Regions from separate parts of the Staphylococcus sp. Ze2 genome, predicted to be linked through region 2. Evidence: riboswitches for the same ligand, from Rfam matches in the RefSeq annotation. Region 2 holds a riboswitch; each other region holds the start of a gene.
The links. Region 2 has a riboswitch for thiamine pyrophosphate ahead of ACM591_RS09545 (3-oxoacyl-ACP reductase). Riboswitches for the same ligand answer to the same signal wherever they lie in the genome.

Region 1 (7,391 bases), 150 kb from region 2:
TGGTAACATCAATTATCTTTAAATAACTACATTATTGTTAGTAAATATTAAAGGCCGAGACAACTAATATATGTCTCAGCCTTTTAAAGATTATATTGGAAAAATCTGACTAAAATTGAAAAGTATGCTCATTTGTCACAAACTTGATTCTTTAATAGTCACTATTACCAGAGTCAGTCGATATCATCTTATTTATTCAATAAGATTTAACGCTTCGTCTTATCTGCTTCAATGTCCTAGTGCATTAATATTTACTTGGTTCACGTAATTTCATTACAAAAGCTACTACAATAGCAATTAACATAATTAGTAATATTGGTGTTATGAAAATTGATAGTAATAAGCCATGTACCATAATATTCACAAATTCAGTTAGTAATTTGAAAAATAATAAACTGACCATGAATAGTTGTAAATAGTAAAATCTATCTTTCAAGAAATTTGTTAATGTCGTTAATATATAAATAATGATGATAAACATTAACAGCAGCAATGTTATCCACTCAATTACGTATTGTGTTTGAGAAATCTCCCAATTGCCAGACACAAACAATGAATTTCTATTGTTAAATTCAATTAAAGTAAAAAACAATAGGACTGCGCCACAAAATAATTCTACATACGCTGATTTTACCCATTTTGGTATTTTCATCCAATTAGGAATATCATCCTCTTGAATATCAATTTTTTCTTTCCACTTCGTAATGAATTTATCTTTTTTATCTCTTGCTTTTTGAATATCTACACTTCTACGTGTCTTCCTAGTAAATTCTGTCGTTTTATCTTGTATGTTTTTCCACGTTTCTTTCGTTTGATTTGTTACTGTGCCTTTACTTGTTCTAGATAATTCCGGTTCTTCTTCACCAAGTTCTTGCTTAGTTAGTGGAAGGGATCTTCTTAAGAATAAAAAGTTCCAAATTGACATTTGACCTAGTAACCACATGATTATGAAAAATGTGTTCACACTTAAAATATCAATCGGTATAATTTCATCACTATCAATTCTTCCGTATAGCACAATTTGCGTGAGTAAATAACTAATACCATAACTGAAAATAATCCAAAGATAATGGTATTTTCTATGATCTGTATTTAACTCATCCTTATAAACGATGTAACCAATGTGAATTACAAATGGTATTACGAAAATAATAGCAAAGAAGCTATAAACTTGAGTCATTAATATTAACGTGATAATAAAGAACAATATACCAACAACTAAAAAGAATATTGAAATATCATAGTCGTATCTTGTTGTTCTAAATAGAGTGAAACCAAGCAAAATAACACCAATACCGAATAAAATGATTATAATGGCACTAATTACTGGGAAATTCCCAATATAATTGCTTATTACTCTAATTATTTCACCAAAGAATGCGTTTATAAAATCCCATACATTATGAATATGTAAGTCAATTTTACCCTTGTTATTTAATTTATCAATTAAAGGTAAATTAATTAAAATGATGAGACCTGTGAAAAGCGAAACGATGCCTATAATATAACTATACAATATCTCAGCGTGTTTCTTCAAAAAAGACATACCATTCACCTCAAAAGTTATTATATATTAACATTTAGTTCTTGTCTTTAAGAATTTAATAAATACGTCCATAGTATGATATAAATCGATGTATAGTCAACTTTCCACTTATATCATACATTTAAACAATAAATTGATTATAACTAAGACTAAAATTTAAATCACTAGTTTTGTTTGATTTTTTTATGTTGTGGTATGTATATATTATACAAGCCATATAGTTTAAAAGGAGTGTTTAATCTATGAGTAAAGAAGAATTAAACAAAAAAGCCGCAGAACAAGCAAAAGAAGCGGAAGATAAATTAAAAGATAAGAAAGAAAAAGCTGATGATAGTACAGAAGAAACTAAAAAGAATGTACAAGATTCATTAGACTAAATGTTTCAATAATATAAGTATCACGTGCTTTAAAATATAAATGTAAATTCGACAAGTGAGGGTAGAGCATAATTATGCTCTACCCTCACCTTCTTATGTGATTTTTCAATGTCATTTCATTAGTATAGATATGATATGCTTTAAAACAATATTTCTAGATGAAAACATTATATATTAAAATGCAATGCGATAAGATGTGTATTAATATAATAGCTCATCTTCGTCTTATATGAGCACCTTGATTAAATGATAGAATTATTAGCTCTAATGGCAGTAAAGTACATACATTATATATTAAATTTAATGGACAGTCTTGACATTATCCCACAAAAGTCATACATTATAGTTAAATTTAAAATTATCATTCGCACTAGGGGTGTTTTGTGACTGAGATGAGGTATACCCTCAAACCCTTTGAACCTGATCTAGATGAAACTAGCGTAGGAAAGTGTACTAATCACCTATTTTCAGGTATTTGTATGCCTATATTTTAACGCGCAACTTTCTAGAAGGTTGTGCGTTTTTTATATTAGGAGGCGTTTTAATGTCAAAAGGATTAAAGCTTTCAGAAATTCTAGTGACTGTATTAATTGCTGTTGTTTTTGCAGTTATTTACAACATATGGAATTTTGTGTATAAAGCGTTACAAGTTACAGGATTACATTTTGAAGAATTAACATATGGTGCTTGGTTCATGGCTGCTATCGTTGCATACCTAATTATTCCTAAAGCTGGTATTGCAATTTTAGCTGAATTTGCTGCTGGTGCCGGTGAAACTATTGTCATGGGCCGTTTTGATATAGCAACTATGGTCTATGCCTTATTACAAGGTGTAGCCTGTGAAATTGTATTTGCTATTTTCAAATATAAATCTCGTTCAGCAATGATTGCAATGCTCGCTGGACTCTTAGCTTCTATTTCAACATTACCTTTAGACTTTGCTTATGGTTATTTAGGTGAAATTGCAGGTTGGAATCTAACGTTATATATTGGCTTCAGACTTATAAGTGGTATCGTCGTTGCCGGCCTAATTTCCTACTATATTGTAAAAGCATTGGATCAAACGGGCGTAACCAAATTGTTTAGACCTGCTTCAGCAAGTGACTATGATAATTTATAAGGAGCAATCACGTTGATAGCTACAAAAAATTTACGATTAAAATATCCAAACGGTAAGAGAAAGATATTTGATAATTTATCACTTCAAATCAACGAAAACGAAAAAGTACTTTTACTAGGTCCATCAGGTTCTGGCAAAAGCACTTTGTTAAATGTATTAAGTGGCATTGTACCAAACCTTATTGATTTACCTATCAAATATGATGAATTGATTATCGATGATTCTAGTAGTGTTATATTCCAAGATCCAGATAGTCAATTTTGTATGCCTAAAGTTGACGAAGAATTAGCTTTTGTTTTAGAAAATCAACAAATTCCTCGCCACGAAATGGATGAACGTATAGATAACGCATTAAAAGCCGTCGATTTAAAAGTTGATAAAAACCAATACATTAATCAGCTAAGCGGTGGTATGAAGCAGAAACTAGCAATTGCCGAAACGATATTACAACAATCGAACACCTTATTTTTAGATGAACCTACCGCAATGTTAGATGTTGAATCTACTGCAGAATTATGGGGTAAAATCAAAGCCCTGTGGCAAGATCAAACAGTTATTATTGTCGAACACAAAGTGAATCATATATGGCAACATATGGATCGTGTCATCTTATTAAATTATGAGGGTGACATCATTGCCGATAACACGCCCGAGGAAATCTTGAATGAACATGAAGATTTGTTAACAGAATATGGTGTTTGGCACCCGAACGCATGGCAATATGCCCCACCAACTATGCATTTCAATAGTGGTAGCTCAAACTTAGACCTTGAATTTGATAATGTAACTATAAAACGTGGTAAGCGAAATCTTGTTAATATATCTCAATTAAATGTAGGTACTGGAGAATGGATTACAATTACAGGCGCAAATGGCTCTGGAAAAACATCATTACTCGAATCAATGATGCAATTAATTAAATATGAAGGACGTATGTTAGTGAATCATCGGCCTTTCAATAAAATTAAAGTAGCCGCTAAATATATGTATTTAGTTTATCAAAATCCAGAGTTACAATTCATTACCTCCTCCGTTTATGATGAAATTTATATTCAATATAGAAATAAATTTAATTCTAAACAAGAAGCTGAGACGCAGACTGAAGCGATGTTAGAAACGCTTAACTTGTTATCAGTAAAGTCTCAACATCCTTATGAACTTTCAATAGGTCAAAAAAGACGTTTAAGTGTTGCAATCGCACTAAGTTCATCATCTGATTTCATATTACTTGATGAGCCTACATTCGGCCTCGATAGTCATAATACATTTAATTTAATAAAATTATTTCAACAACGTGTAGCAAGTGGTCAGACTATTGTTATGGTTACACACGATTCAGAAATTATATCTCGTTATCCAACACGAAGACTACATTTATCACATCACGTCATAGAAGAAATGGCCGGTGATTCTTATGTTTGATATTTGGAAGAAACATTATACTTTTGTAGATGATGTAAATATAATTACTAAGTTAGCAATCGCTATTATTTTATTTTTCTTTGTTATATTTGTTCATCAATTTGATTTCATGCTCTACATTGTATGCTTGATGCTACTATTTTTGTTGGCTTTTAATGGTTTGCAATTAAAAATCACTTTAACTTTTGTTATTTTAACAATGCTATTCAGCCTCATATCTGCGTTGTTTATGATTTTTTATGGTGATGGTACGCACACACTATTCCAATTTGGTTTTATCCATATTACTTCAGAGAGTTTATATCGTGGCTTACATTTAGCCATGCGTACGACTACCATCTCATTTTTCGGGGTTTTAATTGCTTTCACTTCTCAGATTGTTTTAGTTTTTTACAGTTTAATGCAACACTTAAAAGTAAAACCTAAAGTTGCTTATGCCTTTATGGCAGCAATTCGTATGGTTCCACTTATGTTCATTTCATTAATACAACTTAGAAAATCATTAAAAATGCGTTATCAGTTAATTAACGCACAAAATTATCGTGGCTTTAAAAAATTAAAACATTTATTAATTCCTTTGTTAAGCCAAAATATTCGTAAAGCACATCAGCTATCTGTAGCAATGGAAAAAAATGGATTTAAAGATGGTCCAAGAACATATTATTATTATGCGCCTTTCTCGTATAAAGATTTTCTATTAATTTTAGTAATGGGTATCATGTTATTAAGTGCTTATTTATTAGCTCAATACATTCCCATTACTGGCATTGAAGATATACGTGTAACAGATATTTATTAAAAGGATTAACCACTTTTTAAGTAGACATATTATCCAAAAAGAAAAGCGATTGGACAAAATTTAAACCACTTTGTCCAATCGCTTTTTAATTTCATGATAAACTTTTAACTATTTTATTGCTTTATTACTAATATCTTTACGATAGAAAAGACCATCGCTTTCTATTTTGTCGACCGCTTCATAGGCATTAAATTTAGCTTCAGCAATATTTTCACCTTCGCCTAATGCTAATATGACACGACCGCCCGAAGTAACATACTCATCATTTTCTTTCTTTAAACCACTTATAAAGTAATCTCCATTTAAATTAAACCCTGATACTCGATGCCCTTTTTCATATTGTCCTGGATAACCTTTTGAAGCTAACATAACACCTACAACCGCATTATCTTTCCATTCGAAATTGATAGGCGCTTTTTCTTCTAAATCAATTATATGTTGCATCAAGTCGCTCTCCATACGTGTGAGTAGTACTTGTGCTTCAGGATCACCAAAACGAGCATTAAATTCTATTACTTTTGGACCGTCTGCTGTAATAATTGCGCCTATATAAAGCACACCAAAAAATGAATACCCTTCTTGGACCATAGCTTTGGCAATTGGTTGAGCAATTTCGTCGTTAGTACGTTTCAAGATTGATTCATCAATATGAGGTACTGGACAATAAGCACCCATCCCACCTGTGTTTGGGCCTTGATCATTATCGTATGCACGTTTATGATCTTGCGCAATACAATCAAATGGTACTGCGTAGTCACCATTAACCATAGTCATAAGTGAAAATTCTTCGCCTTTAAGGAATTGTTCAAATACAACAACACCCTTTTCTTCAGGATATAAAGTTTCTACACCTGCTTGTGCTTCTTCATAATTATTTGCAATAATAACACCTTTACCAGCAGCTAACCCATCTTTCTTTAATACAACAGGATATTCACAAGATGCAATATATTGTAAGGCACTCTGTTTATTAGTAATTTCTTTGTATTCTGCCGTTGGTATTTTATATTTTTCCATTAATTGTTTTGCAAATAATTTTGAACCTTCTATTTGCGCAGCAGCTTGATTTGGACCAAACACTTTGACATCTGCTGCTTGTAATTTATCAGTTAAACCTTCTGTTAGTGGTAGTTCTGGCCCAATAATCGTCCACGCTATTTCATGTTGTTGTGCAAATGCCACTATTTTTTCATGATCAGTTTCAGCTATTTCCGTATGGATTATCGCTACATCTGCCATTGCATCATTACCTGGGATAGCATGTATTTCATTAACGAGAGGTGATTGACTTAATTTATGTGCTAAAACATGTTCTCTACCACCTGCACCAATTACAAGTACTTTCATATAATATATGGCCTCCATTATTAATGTTTAAAGTGTCTAACGCCTGTAGTTACCATAGCAATACCGTGTTTATTTGCCATATCAATAGATGCTTGGTCTTTAATTGAACCACCTGGTTGAATAATCGCTTTAATGCCTGATTTAGCAGCTAGCTCAACAGTATCATCCATTGGGAAGAAACCATCGGAAATCATTGCTACATCGTCGTTAATTTCAATCGCACGATCAATAGCGATTTGCGCTGAGCCAACACGGTTCATTTGTCCTGCACCAATACCCATAGTTTGTTTGGCGTTACTTAATATAATTGCATTACTTTTAACTGAAGCAACTACTTTCCACCCTAGTAACATCGCATCCCATTGTGCTTCTGTAGGTTCAACATCAGTTACGACATTCATTTCTTCACGTTTCAAAGCTACATTGTCTTTATCTTGTACTAAGTAACCACCTGAGACTGATACAACTTCTTGTTCACTATTATCAATAGTCATATCAATTTCTAATAATCTAATATTTTTCTTTTGACTTAAAACATCTAAAGCTTCTTGCGTGAATTTTGGTGCAATAATAACTTCTAGGAAAATACCATGCAATGTTTCAGCTAATGATTTTTCAACTGTTCTATTTAAAGCTACAATACCACCAAAGATAGATTGGCTGTCAGCTTCAAAGGCATGTTGGTAAGCTTCATCAATTGAACTAGCAACGCCAACGCCACAAGGATTCATATGTTTCACAGCAACTGCTGCTGGTTGTTCAAACTGTTTAACAAGTGAT
Region 2 (7,391 bases):
ATATAGAAAATGAAGGACTTAATGTCATTTTAATGGTAGGTGTCAATGGTGTTGGTAAAACAACAACAATCGGTAAATTAGCCCACCGTTATCAAGCAGAAGGTAAGAAAGTAATGTTAGCTGCAGGAGATACATTCAGAGCGGGTGCGATTCAACAACTTAAAGTTTGGGGAGAACGTGTTGGAGTTGAAGTAATGAGTCAGAGCGAAGGTTCAGACCCAGCTGCAGTAATGTATGATGCAATAAATGCTGCGAAAAGTAAGGATGTAGATATTCTTATTTGTGATACAGCAGGGCGTTTACAAAACAAATCTAATTTAATGAATGAATTAGAAAAAGTGAAGCGTGTCATAGGACGTGCTGTCCCAGAAGCACCTCATGAAGTATTACTATGCTTAGATGCAACTACAGGTCAAAACGCATTGTCACAAGCGAAATCATTTAAAGAAGTTACTAACGTGACGGGTATTGTACTTACGAAATTAGATGGTACTGCCAAAGGTGGTATCGTGTTAGCAATACGTAATGAACTACACATACCAGTAAAATATGTAGGTTTAGGTGAAAAATTAGATGATTTACAACCATTTAATCCAGAAAGTTATGTTTATGGACTATTTGCTGATATGATTGAACAAAATGTAGATGAAAATGAAGCGCCAAATAAAAACGCGGAAGAAATTGATGGTCACTCAGATGAGTCAAAATGATTTAATTAAAACGATTCGTATGAACTACTTGTTTGACTTTTATCAAGCGTTACTCACTCAAAAGCAAAGAAACTATTTAGAGTTATTCTATTTACAGGACTATTCTTTAAGCGAGATAGCTGATACATTTGATGTGAGTCGACAAGCAGTGTATGATAACATAAGAAGAACTGGCGATTTAGTTGAAGATTATGAAACGAAATTAGGTTTATACCGTAATTTTGAACAAAGACAAAAATTATATGAACAAATTAAGCAGCATGTTAATGAACCAGAAAAAATAAAGCAATACATTCAAGCACTAGAAGATTTAGACTAGAGAACACAAAGGAGGTATTTGATATGGCATTTGAAGGATTGTCCGATCGTTTGCAAGGAACGATGCAAAAAATCCGTGGTAAAGGTAAAGTCACAGAAGCGGATATTAAATTGATGATGCGCGAAGTTAGATTAGCATTATTAGAAGCAGACGTTAACTTTAAAGTCGTTAAAGATTTTATCAAAACTGTATCAGATAGAGCACTAGGTTCAGATGTAATGAAATCATTAACACCTGGACAACAAGTAATTAAAATAGTGCAAGAAGAACTGACTCAATTAATGGGTGGGGAAAATTCAACCATTACAATGGCTAATAAACCACCAACAGTAGTAATGATGGTTGGTTTACAAGGTGCAGGTAAAACAACAACTGCAGGTAAATTAGCGTTGCTAATGCGTAAAAAGTATAATAAAAAACCGCTGCTTGTTGCAGCAGATATATACCGTCCAGCCGCAATTGATCAATTACAAACTGTAGGTAAACAAATTGATATACCAGTATACAGTGAAGGTGATCAAGTAAAGCCACAACAAATAGTTGAAAATGCTATTAATCATGCTAAAGATGAACATTTAGATTTTGTAATTATTGATACAGCAGGCCGCTTACATGTCGATGAGGCCTTAATGGAAGAATTGACAGACGTTAAAGAAATTACAAAACCAGATGAGATCATGCTTGTTGTTGATGCGATGACAGGTCAAGACGCTGTTAATGTAGCACAATCATTCGATGAACAGCTTGACGTTTCAGGCGTAACACTGACGAAACTAGATGGAGATACCCGTGGTGGTGCTGCATTATCCATTAGATCCGTAACTCAAAAACCAATTAAATTTGTAGGTATGAGTGAAAAACTCGATGGTCTAGAACCATTCCATCCTGAACGTATGGCATCACGTATCCTTGGTATGGGAGATGTATTAAGTTTAATTGAAAAAGCGCAACAAGATGTTGATGAAGATAAAGCGAAAGATTTAGAGAAAAAAATGCGTACTTCATCGTTTACATTAGAAGATTTCTTAGAACAATTAGACCAAGTTAAAAATCTAGGACCGCTTGATGATATTATGAAAATGATACCAGGTATGAACAAGATGAAAGGCATGGATAAATTGAATATGAACGAAAAACAAATCGATCATATTAAGGCGATTATTCAGTCTATGACACCAAGCGAACGTAATGAACCAGAGAAGTTAAATGTATCTCGTAAAAAACGTATCGCTAAAGGTTCTGGCCGTTCAGTTCAAGAAATAAATAGACTAATGAAACAATTTAACGACATGAAGAAAATGATGAAACAATTTTCTGGTGGCGGAAAAGGCAAAAAAGGTAAGCGTAAGCAAATGGAAAATATGATGAATGGTATGAATTTACCATTTTAAAGTATGTTTCTTAAAAAGTTTAATCTAACAATAATTCAAAAAGTAGTAATCCACATCGAAAGCGTGGATTACTACTTTTTTTGTATTGGTTTTAGAGCGTAGACAAACTTTAGCAGAACTATCAACTAAAGTTTGTTTATATTCTTATAGCTATTTTTTCATAATAGGAACGGTCTTTCAGATTAAAGTTGGTTCTATTATCAATTGATTTATTCAAAACAATCTCACATAACCACTGTTTAATTTATATGTACTATCATCTTTATACTATTATTTTAGTAGTGATTTGGCATGACTCTTAAGGGGAGAATACAGGCTAAGGCAGTGTCTGTGGTAAGCGTGCACAAAAAGCTGCTTACAAAGTTGAAGGATTTGTCGATGATATGAAACCACTTATATTTCGGCGATTTTGCTTATAACAAACGTTTTGAAAAGAATACTCCAATAAAAATAAATTATTAATGAATACCTATGTTTTCCCTAAATGTTTTGCCTTCGTATTCAGTTCGGTATAAACCACGCTTTTGTAATTCAGGTACGATATCATCGACGAAATCTTGTAAACTATTTGGGAACACTGGAGGCATTAAGTTAAAACCATCTGCAACCCCCTCATCGAACCAGCGTTCCATTTCATCCACGATGTCCTCTGGTGTACCGATAAGTGTTAAATGTCCACCACCTGCGCTTAAATAGCCTAGTAATTCTCGTAATGTTGGATTTTTATCTTTGATAATTTCTAACACAGTTTGATAGCGTCCTTTAGGACCATTAAAAGATTCTGCGGGTGGTAATGATGGAACAAGTTCATCTAAATCCCAATTATGACAATCTTGGCGAATAAAAAACTCTAGTTGATTTAAAGCTGTATCAACTTCTAAAGATTCATCAAGTTGTTGTTTCTTTGCATATGCTTCTTCATATGATCGTCCAACATATGTTACTAAACCAGGGAATACTTTCAAAGTATTTTCTGGCTTTCCCTGTTGTTTTAATTTTTGATTTAATTTCTTTTTAAAATTGTTTGCTTGATCAAAATTCCAAGCGACAGCATAGACTGCGTCTGCGTATTTAGTTGCCAATTCGATACCAGGATCCGATGCACCGGCTTGCATTGCAATTGGTTTTCCTTGAGGGCTACTTGGTGTTGTTAGTGGTCCTTGAACATTGAAATGTGCACCTTGGTGATTGATAGGGGCGATTGCAGAATTATTAATTAAACTATTTTCTTCTTTATTATGTAAAAAGTCATCAACACTCCAAGATTCAAGTAATTGATTCATCACTTGAGCGAATTCATCTGCTTTTTTGTAGCGTTCTTCATGTTCAGGTAAATGATCCATACCATGGTTTGCAGCTTCTAAATCTGTCATCGAAGTTACCAAATTCCAACCAGCGCGACCTTGACTAATGTGATCGATGCTCAGTAGTTGTCTAGCGGCTGTAAAAGGGTTAGAAAATGTACTAGATATTGTAGCAACTAGTCCAACGTGTTGAGTAACTTGCGATAATGCTGTTAAATTAACTAAAGGATCGAACCAAAATGCTGGCATATCACTTTTAGATGTGGCAGGAAACGATTGATTGTCAGCGAAAAATACAGCATCAAATAACCCTTGTTCTGCAATTATTGCTAACGATTGATAATATGTAATATCACCAATACGTTCAACGCTTGAATTAGGCATGCGCCATGCAGCTTGATGATGACCACATCCATAGATGAGTACACCGATGTTTAGATGTTTTGTTTGTGTCATAAATAACTCAGTCCTCCTTATTAATTCATTGTTAAGCCGCCGTCGACTGTAAAATTCTGCCCTGTGATGCCATCAGATTGATCCGATACGAGATATGCAACCATATTAGCTACATCTTGTGGTACGGTAACTTTTTTGAGTGGTGTTGTTTGAGCAATTAAATCAAAGACCTCAGTTGTTGTAGTTGCACTTGCATCCGTTGTTTTTAACAAACCACCAGATACTATGTTTGATGTGATACCATATTGTCCTAATTCTGCAGCTAAATTACGTGAAAATCCGATCAATCCAGCTTTAGCTGTTGTATATTCATGATAAGGGACGACAGGATTTTGAAATAGATTAGTACCAATTGAGATGATGTTACCTTTTTGTCTTTGGATGAATTGAGGTATAACGCTTTGACATATATTGAAAGCTGATTTTAATGTACCATCAATTTGTTGCTGATAATCTTCCCATGACAAATCGGCAAATGCTTTTTGTTGAACAGGATCAAATTTAAATCCAACTAGTGCATTATTAATTACAACATCTATCTGGCCAAAATATTGTGTAGCTTCATCAACTAACCTGTCAATTTCATTTCGTTGTGTCACATCTGCTTGTAAAGCAATTGCTTGTCGAGTTCCTATTTCATCAACAAGTTTTTGTGCAGCGGCTTCACTTTTATGATAGTTTATAACAACGTTATGGCCATGCTGAGCTAGTGTTTTTACTATGGTTGCACCTAATCCACGACTACTGCCAGTTACTATTACGTTTTTGTTCATTATATACACTCCTTAATTTTCCATAAAAAAAATACACAACCCTTCAGAAAGAAAGTTGTGTATTAGAAATATCAACATATATGTAGTGATTCAAAAAGTTTTTGAAATATGCTAGACTTCACACTTTCCTCCGCTAGTTCAAACTAGATCAGGTTCAAAGGGTTTGAGTCAGACTCATCTCAGTTAGAAACACCCCTAGTGCATTCGTTATTTAATTTAATTTCAATGTATATTTTTTAGTGAATAATGTCAAGTTTAGGATAATTTAAAATTTTATACGATATCATTTTGAGTTGGAGAAAAGAAATTTGTAGAATATTGAAATTGGTAAAGAAGAAACTCTTTACAAAGTTGGGGATTACTGTTATTATTATTTCTTGTAGAAAATAAAAACTATGAAAATTAAAGGAGCGAATATAAATGGCAGTTAAATTACGTTTAACACGTTTAGGTTCAAAAAGAAATCCATTCTATCGTATCGTAGCAGCTGATGCTCGTGCACCACGTGACGGTCGTAATATCGAACAAATCGGTACTTACAACCCTAACAATGTAAATGCACCTGAAGTTAAAATCGACGAAGAATTAGCACTTAAATGGTTAAAAGATGGTGCGAAACCAACTGATACAGTTCATAACATTTTATCAAGAGAAGGTATCTTGAAAAAATTTGATGACCAAAAATAATTTTTAACCTAATATACATTGTGTATATTTCTAAGAGTACCTCCAGAGGTGCTCTTTTTTTATTGAAAAATATCAAATATAGTTGAACAAAAATAAAAAATGAAGTCATATTATAGAAGCTTTATTTTTTATATGTAATGAGACACAGTGATTGAACTTACGTGTTATAATAGGCTAATAAAATAGCGAATATACATAAACAAATATGAATGAAATAGCCAAATTATTATGGAGGAACATATATGAAAGTTGAAGTAGGGAAGATTGTAAATACACATGGGATTAAAGGAGAAATTAAGGTGAAATCTAATTCGGATTTTACTGATATACGTTTTCAGCCAGGGGAAACCGTTGAGATAGAGCGTAAAGACAAAGAATCATTAACATTTACGATTGCCTCGTACAGAATGCATAAAGGACTGCATATGTTAACATTTGAAGGAATTAATAATATTAACGATATTGAGCATCTAAAAGGAGAAACGTTAGTTCAAGAACGTGACCATGAGGAAATTGAATTAGGAGAACATGAATATTATTATTCAGATATTATTGGTTGTACGGTCTTTGATGAAGAAGATAGTCCAATTGGTCGTGTTATAGAAATTTTTGAAACAGGAGCCAATGATGTTTGGGTTGTTAAAGGAGATAAAGAATATTTAATACCTTATATTGCAGACGTAGTTAAAGAAATTGATGTCGAAGGTAGACGTATTCAAATCTCCCCAATGGAAGGATTGTTAGATTAATGAAGATTGATTATTTAACTCTATTTCCAGACATGTTTAATGGCGTGTTAAATCATTCTATACTGAAGCGTGCTCAAGAAAAAGATGTGTTACAAGTCAATACTGTAGATTTTAGACATTTTGCAGAAAATAAACATAACCAAGTAGATGATTACCCATTTGGTGGTGGACAAGGGATGGTATTAAAGCCTGAACCCATTTTTAATGCGATGGATAGTATCGACAAGACAGCTGATACAAGAGTTATACTAATGTGTCCTCAAGGACGTCCATTTACTCAAGCTATTGCTAACGAACTTAGTCAAGCAGAGCATATCGTTTTTATTTGTGGTCATTATGAAGGTTATGATGAGAGAATTCGTGAACATTTAGTAACGGATGAGATTTCTATGGGGGATTATGTATTAACTGGTGGAGAACTGCCAGCAATGGTAATGACTGATGCAATTGTTAGACTAATTCCTGGTGTATTAGGTAATCAACAATCACACGAAGATGATTCGTTTCAAGATGGTTTGCTAGAATTCCCTCAATATACAAGACCGCGTGAATATAAAGGGATGGGTGTTCCAGATGTATTGTTGTCAGGTAATCATGCAAATATTGAAAAGTGGCGTCATGAGCAGAAAATTATCAGAACTTGGACGAAGAGACCAGATCTTTTGAATTACGATACAATGTCACAAGCAGACAAAGAGATTATAGAAAGATATAAAAAGCATTTGAAAAAAGACTGACTATGTGCTAACATATTTTAAGTGTGCGACACACGAAAAATCACTATGATCCGCTGCTATATTTTGTCAAGGCAAGAACATAGGTTGAAGGAGAGAAAAATAATGAGCAATCACAAATTAATCGAAGCAGTAACTCAATCGCAATTACGCACAGATTTACCTTCATTCCGTCCAGGTGACACTTTAAGAGTGCACGTACGTATTGTTGAAGGTACACGTGAACGTATCCAAGTATTCGAAGGTGTAGTAATCAAACGCCGTGGTG
Region 3 (7,391 bases), 840 kb from region 2:
ATCCTGTTTAGAATTAGTGGCGTACATCGGACCAACACCGATATAATCAACATAAGTTAAATCAGATTGCTCATATTCCTTAATATCACTAATACTTAGACCAATAATTTTATTTTTAAATTTTTGGGCAAACTCCGTAACTTTCATATCATTTTGCCCTACGTGAATTCCATCAGCATTTATATTTTCAGCTAGTGTTACATCATCATTTACAATAAAAGGTACATTATAACTGTGACAAAGTTCTAATAATTGTTGTGCCATTTCCACCTTATCATTTCCAGTTAAAGAACCATCACCCTTTTCTCTATATTGAAACATAGTGATACCTGAATCTAAGGCTGTTTTCACAACCTCTTTTATCGATTTCGATACTGGTATATCTTGAGTACCGCATATAAAATAAACTTTCAAACTATCTTTATCGAACATAATTACACCTCTTGCCTGTTACTCAATGTTAAATAGTCATCGTATTGAATGTGATAAAGTGCATTTAGTAATTCAATCATAAATGAGCCAGGTCCATTATTTTTTGAATTTTGTTCAGCTTGTTCTGAAGCTATATTATAAATTGAAATAGCATCTATTAACCTATCTACAGTCACTTTTTTATCTTGATTTAAAAAACTCGCTATAACTGCACCTAACAGACATCCAGCGCCTGTCACTTTTGCTAATAATGGTGAGCCATTAGATAATTTATACATTTTATTGTCTTGAATCACAATATCTGTTTCTCCTGTTATGGCTATTGCTGTATCAAATTGTTTATATGCATTTTTAGCAATAGTAATTGCATCCAAATCTTGGTCACTATCTGTCCCTTTCATTGTTGTATCTGCATCCATCAATGCTAATAATTCTGATGCATTACCTTTGATTACAGCAACATCAATTTCTTTCAAAAAAGTTGCGCAGAAATCTTTTCGATATTGAGACGCTCCTACCGCTACAGGGTCAAAAACAATGGGCGTTCCTATTTGATTTGCCGTTTTAGCAATCTTTAATATATCTATTTCTCTTGCTTTCGTCAGTGTACCAATATTTATTAGTAGTGCATTTGCATAAGTAAGCATATCCATCGCTTCTTCCGGTGCTTCGCTCATAGCTGGACTTGCGCCTAAGCTCAATAAGCCATTGGCTGTAAAATTCTTTACAACATCATTCGTATAACAAATAACTAACGGATTATTTTCTCTTAATTGATTCAAGCTATTCATCATCTAAACCTACTTTCTTCATATATGCAAAATGGTTTACTGGTCCTCTACCCTGACCTATTTCAGGTGTGTATTTGATACTTAATGAAATAAAGGCTTTAGCTTTTTTGACCGCTTCAAAAATTGATTTACCTTTGGCGAGTTCCGCAGTGATGACTGCTGAAAATGTACATCCTGTACCATGTGTGTGTTTTGTTTCATAACGTGGATCTTCAAAAGTATAAACATTTTCCTTCGTGAATAAGTAGTCTTTAGCTTTATCTAAATCTTCAGCATGCCCACCTTTAATCACAACACCTTTACTACCAATTTCATTTATGAAAATTTCACCGGCTTTATAAATAGATGCTTCATTATCTATAGTCAATCCAGTGATTTCTTCTGCTTCAGGTAAATTAGGCGTTGCGACTGTAGCCAATGGTAATAAAATATTCTGTAAATCCTTTTTAGCATCATCATCCATCAGTGAGTCTCCACTTTTTGCTAGCATAACTGGATCTATAACGTATGGTATATCTGGATACGTTTCTAAATACGCTTGAATAACTTTCATCATATCTTTTGATGCAATCATACCCGTTTTAATTGCATGTGGTAACTCATCATCAAAAACACTGCTAAGTTGTTCAGATAACCATTGAGTTTCTAAATTATGGATGTGTTGTACGCCTTTTGTATTTTGAGCTACAATACTCGTTATAGTGGCCATCCCATATACGCCACACGCATGAAAAGATTTTAAATCTGCCATAACACCGGCGCCACCAGTTGGGTCGGTGCCTGCAATAGTCAAAGCAATTTTCGGTTTCTTCATTTTATTCCCCTCCATATAACCAATCTTCTTCTATATATGACATATTAAAGAAATTACGTTCATGAATTGTACTTTGTAAAAAACACATTTTTATTTCATACTTTTCATCAACTGTACATGCTTCAGTTAGTTTATTCAATAATTTATCAAATACATCGACCAGTTCATCCATTTCAGTACTGTAAAAATCGAACCATTTTGCTAATATCGAATCTCTATTTAATTGATTATCTTCTAACGCACGTTGTGCAATCGCTTGGTAAACATAAGGACAAGGCGCCATTGCAGCAATCGTATATGCTGCATTTTCTTTTGCATACGCATTAAAATACATGTGCTTAATATAATGATCACCACTTGGTGGCCAGACTTTTTCACTTACAATATCATCATAATTTTCTCCAACATATTCAGCCAAGATTTCATGTGCCTCTACTTCACCATCTACAATAAACTGAATTTGATCTACTAAAAATTTCACGTCTTCTAATTTATTCATTTTTGGAATTAGCAATGCATATATATTAGCGAATTCTTTTAGATACGATGCGTCGGCACGTAAATAAAACTTTGTGGCATTAATTGATAAATCACCGTGCAACATCCCTTGAATAAATGGATCCTCGTAAATATCATTGATGATATATTGTGACTCTTTTTTTAACATTTCTGAAAATAACAAATGATTTCCTCCTATAAATTAAAAAACTACATTCCAACTAGGAATGTAGTTAATTAATAGAAAGGTATAGCAATTTAACTATAATTAAACTACTTTCCTACGTTGGCATTAACCAAATCAGGTTGTAAGGGTCTGACGTAAATCATCTCAGCCAAAAGGCTCCCCTAGTAGATTTTATATATTGTATTTATCTAAAAGATATCAAAGTAAGCCAGCTATTGCAATAAAATGGTTTATATATAAACTAAGGACATAGAAATCAAATTTAGTTAAAAAGATTTCATTAGATTAGTTTATCTCCTACGAATATGACTATTTTCGAAATCACATTAATATTTAACTTTATTATTTCATTAGTATGTTATCTTTACGATAAAAAAGTCCGCGACATCTAGTTATGTCGCGGACTCTAATCATTCACTATATTAAGTTACTATTATATTATGCAGTTACCCATTGTGAAGGGCCAACTTCATCATATAATTTTTGAGCTGCAGCGTCTTGTACTGCTTCTGGTGCATTACCAGCTGGTTGACCTTGATATTGAGCTGGTGCTACTGAATCCCATGTACTTTGTAAGAATTGGAACTTACCTGAAGCACCTGATGATGGGTTTGTAGCATGAATATCGCCACCTGATTCACGTTGCGCAATTTGTTGTAAGTGTGCATTTATACCTGATGAACCTTCTGAAGCTTCATTTGAACTTGATTCGTTTGAAGTAGTTGAAGGTTGTGAAGTTGCTTCTTGTTGCGGTTGTTGTGTTGTTTCTTCTTGAGGTGCTGCTTCTTGTGCTGGTTGCTCTGTTGTAGTTTGAGCTTGCTCTTCTTGTACATTATTATTTGTAGTTTCTTCTACTGGTGTGTTTGATTCTTCGCTAGAACCTTCCCCATAGCTCCAGCTAAAGTTTTCACCGTCTGAAGAAAAGTTAAAGTCTGTATTATTGTATGTGAAATTAATGTCATATGCACCTTCTTGAACTGGTGCTTCATTTAATGATTCTGGATTAGTTAGTGCTTGTTGTGCTAATTGTGCTTTGTCTACACCTTGTTCAGCAGCGTCAGCTGAATTTCCTGTTGCAAATCCTGTTACTCCAAGTCCTACTGCTAAAGTTGATGCGATTACTGTTTTTTTCATTGTAAAAAAATCCTCCTATAAGATAAATAAGTTATTTATGATTAATTTGCAATTACAACTATAACATTCATAAAATCCTTGTAGGTTACAGTGAAGTGAAAAAAACTGCCCTTTCTTTACGATTAAATTACATATAAATATATTTTTAAATTAATTTCATTCTGTTTAAATACCACTGTGAAAGTTTTTTAGAATATTAAATCGTTATATGACATGTAATATAATTGTAATTTATCTGACTATTCTGGATAATAGAATCTTCTATTTTACTTTTTCATTTCTCAAAAATTATTTTTATATTTAAAAAGCTATCCCTCTTTTTCACTTACATTAAGAGGAATAGCCTGAAGAAGTATAATTGATAGTAGGATTTAATGTATATAGATTTGGGTGGGTTAATTTTGAGGTAGGTTTAAATTGGGAGTATTATACAATTTCATATATTTCATTATCTTGTAAATTTTTTTCTTTATTAGAATTACAAACTTGCTCTATAGGGAATATTTCATGAAATTCATTAACTTCATCTTTGCTTCTCGGAGACATAAATCTAATCGTTTCAATAAAAAGTTCCGATACAAAATGCATCTGCCCTTCTTTTTCATATTTTCGTGATTGCATTTGACCAGTGATACCCACAAGTGATCCTTTATTTAAATATAGTTCGATATTATTAGCTATTTTACCAACTGCCTTACAATAGAGATAATCACAAATAGTATTTTGATCCTTATCTTTATAATTTCTTGTTATCGCTACACACATTGTAGCTAATTTATTCCCTTCCTTTTCATAAATTTTAGGGTCTTTGGTTAATCTCCCTACTATGACAATGTTGTTAATCATATGTCACCTCCTTTGTAACTTTATACTAATCATTTTCAAATCGCAGGTCAAAATGCATTAATACTAGAATTTAAAAGTGAATTCACACTAAATTCTACAAAATTCACCTTTACTATTTAAAATTACGTTATAATGATTGTATAAATGAAATAATTGTAGAATTTAAATTTATTAAATGGATGTGAGAACGATGAAATCATTTAAAGCTGTTCGATTTCAAATCGTATCAGAAAGTGGCGGCGTCACTGAATACGAATTAGAAGATGGCGTTATAATCAATAAAGAAAATAGTGGCACTGGCTGGTTATTAGAAATTGTTATATCAGACTTTCATTATGAAACAATGAAAACATATATGGAAGATGAAACATTATTAGATATACGTGTGGTCATCACACGTCCTGCAAATGATCCGGCACTTTTTGATGCAACTATAAAAAACATCAGTAAACTTGAACATTCTATTTCTGTCGTTTTTGAATGTCACATTTATACTCTTAGACAAGTTTATGCAGAAAGCTTATTAGAACAGTTAATTGATGAAGGATTAACTGGTGAAGAACTAAAAAAATCATTTAATCGAATGATGCAATCGAAACCACGTCTAAAAGATGAAAAAATAGAAAAATAAAAAAGCCTCAAGGCTGGTGTATGATACACCTAATCCTTGAGGCTTTTACTTATTTATCTTGAATGGCAAATGTTAATTCACAACTACAAGCCAATTGACCATCTACTGTAGCCTTGGCATTACCTTTACCAATTGGTCCACGCATTTTAGTAATTTCAACTTCTAGTTTTAATGTGTCACCAGGAGTTACTTGTTTCTTAAATCTACATTTATCTATACCTGCAAATAGTGCTAGTTTCCCTTTATTTCCTTCACTATTTAAGATAGCTACAGCACCTGTTTGAGCCAGCGCTTCTGTTATCAATACGCCAGGCATAACGGCGTAATCAGGAAAATGACCTTGGAAAAATGGTTCATTACCAGAAACTTGTTTAATTGCGACGCAACGTTCACCCGCTTCGTATTCAACCACACGATCGATTAATAAAAAAGGTTGTCTATGTGGTATAATTTCTTTTATTTCATTGTAATCAAAAATTGTTTCCATTGTTAACTTCCTCCAAATCTTCTTCCGTTGCAATTTATAAATTATTGTAGCTAGATTTTAATTGTTTACACGTCTAATATCTGCACCTAATGCACTTAACTTACCATGTAAATCAACATAACCTCTGTCTAAATGTTTTAGTTCAGTAACTTGAGTTTTGCCATCTGCTACTAAACCAGCTAAAATCAATGCAGCTGCGGCACGTAAGTCTGTTGCTTTTACTTGTGCTCCTTGTAGCTCACTTTTACCTTCTATTTTAGCGCTTCTACCTTCAACTGTGATTTTAGCATTCATACGCTTAAATTCTCCTACGTGCATAAATCTATTTTCGAATACTGTTTCAGTAACTACTTTATGACCTTCAGCTGTAAGTAATAACGCCATCATTTGAGATTGCATGTCTGTAGGAAAACCAGGGTGTGGTAATGTTTTGATATCTACTGGTTTAAGTTTATCTTCAACAGTTACTCGAATCGCATCATCTTGATAGTCTAAATTAACACCCATTTCTTCTAATTTATATACTAAACTTGTCATATGCTCTTTGATCGCACCATTTACTAAAACGTCACCACGTGTAATTGCACCAGCAATTAGCAATGTGCCGGCTTCAATTCTATCAGGAATGATGGCATGTTCAACACCATGTAACTCATCTACACCATGTATGATAATTGTATCCGTTCCTGCACCAACAACATTTCCTCCCATTTCATTTATGTAATTAGCTAAATCAACGATTTCAGGTTCGCGAGCAACATTTTCTAATACTGTTTTACCCTCTGCTAAAGATGCTGCCATGATTATATTTTGTGTAGCGCCTACACTAGGAAAATCTAAATGAATTGTTGTTCCTTTCAAACCATTTTCAGTACTAGCATAAATAAAACCGCCATCCATGTGAATGTCTGCGCCTAATTCTTCAAAACCTTTAATATGTTGTTCGATAGGTCTTGAACCAATTGCACACCCACCTGGTAAGGCAACCTTTGCATGACCTAAACGTGCCAATAAAGGCCCCATAACAAGAATACTTGCTCTCATTTTACTAACGTATTCGTATGGTGCTTCTTCATTTAGTTGCTTTGTTGCATCTACTGTAACAGATTCTTCTTCTTTATTATAAGAAACGTCTGCATTTAATGTTGAAATAACATTATTAATTGTTTCTACATCACTTAATGCAGGCACATTCATAAGTTTACTGACACCTCTTGATGCTAATAGCGAAGCAGTTAATACTGGTAATACTGCATTTTTTGCACCTGAAACTTTGACTTCTCCAGTTAATCTACTTCCACCGTTGATTTCTATCATATCCATCTTAAATCCTCCACTTAACTACTTATATATTTCGTTTTAATATTTTTACCATTAATTACTCTTATTAATTATATCTATAATTCAAAAAAATATACAAGTATTTGAATTATTGTGCCAAATATTTTATTTGCGTTGAAAATTGTAATAAATCCACAATAAAATTACTTACAGCAGTGCCTAACAAAATTGCTAAGAAAATCATGCAAATTTGAACTTGCATAGGAAATCCTTTTTTAAAAAACTGCTCT

Region 1: another riboswitch for thiamine pyrophosphate. It lies ahead of ACM591_RS10275 (ECF transporter S component); the one in region 2 lies ahead of ACM591_RS09545 (3-oxoacyl-ACP reductase).
Region 3: another riboswitch for thiamine pyrophosphate. It lies ahead of tenA (thiaminase II); the one in region 2 lies ahead of ACM591_RS09545 (3-oxoacyl-ACP reductase).

Annotation. Positions count from the first base shown of each region.
Region 1 covers NZ_CP183486.1:2,182,633-2,190,023, forward strand. Annotated here, with positions in the region: gene auxA (lipoteichoic acid stability factor AuxA) at 245-1,546, opposite strand; gene graF (glycopeptide resistance-associated protein GraF) at 1,789-1,923, shown strand; TPP riboswitch at 2,286-2,387, shown strand; gene ACM591_RS10275 (ECF transporter S component) at 2,468-3,043, shown strand; gene ACM591_RS10280 (ABC transporter ATP-binding protein) at 3,056-4,465, shown strand; gene ACM591_RS10285 (energy-coupling factor transporter transmembrane component T family protein) at 4,458-5,264, shown strand; gene purD (phosphoribosylamine--glycine ligase) at 5,373-6,611, opposite strand; gene purH (bifunctional phosphoribosylaminoimidazolecarboxamide formyltransferase/IMP cyclohydrolase) at 6,632-7,391, opposite strand, start outside.
Region 2 covers NZ_CP183486.1:2,027,692-2,035,082, reverse strand. Annotated here, with positions in the region: gene ftsY (signal recognition particle-docking protein FtsY) at 1-710, shown strand, start outside; gene ACM591_RS09560 (putative DNA-binding protein) at 697-1,029, shown strand; gene ffh (signal recognition particle protein) at 1,053-2,420, shown strand; gene ACM591_RS09550 (LLM class flavin-dependent oxidoreductase) at 2,879-4,180, opposite strand; gene ACM591_RS09545 (3-oxoacyl-ACP reductase) at 4,201-4,953, opposite strand; TPP riboswitch at 5,062-5,160, opposite strand; gene rpsP (30S ribosomal protein S16) at 5,374-5,640, shown strand; gene rimM (ribosome maturation factor RimM) at 5,883-6,389, shown strand; gene trmD (tRNA (guanosine(37)-N1)-methyltransferase TrmD) at 6,389-7,126, shown strand; gene rplS (50S ribosomal protein L19) at 7,229-7,391, shown strand, end outside.
Region 3 covers NZ_CP183486.1:1,185,391-1,192,781, reverse strand. Annotated here, with positions in the region: gene thiE (thiamine phosphate synthase) at 1-432, opposite strand, end outside; gene thiM (hydroxyethylthiazole kinase) at 435-1,223, opposite strand; gene thiD (bifunctional hydroxymethylpyrimidine kinase/phosphomethylpyrimidine kinase) at 1,216-2,037, opposite strand; gene tenA (thiaminase II) at 2,039-2,719, opposite strand; TPP riboswitch at 2,797-2,895, opposite strand; gene ACM591_RS05310 (transglycosylase family protein) at 3,161-3,856, opposite strand; gene ACM591_RS05305 (single-stranded DNA-binding protein) at 4,283-4,702, opposite strand; gene ACM591_RS05300 (YwpF-like family protein) at 4,893-5,333, shown strand; gene fabZ (3-hydroxyacyl-ACP dehydratase FabZ) at 5,383-5,820, opposite strand; gene murA (UDP-N-acetylglucosamine 1-carboxyvinyltransferase) at 5,878-7,143, opposite strand; gene ACM591_RS05285 (DUF1146 family protein) at 7,250-7,391, opposite strand, start outside.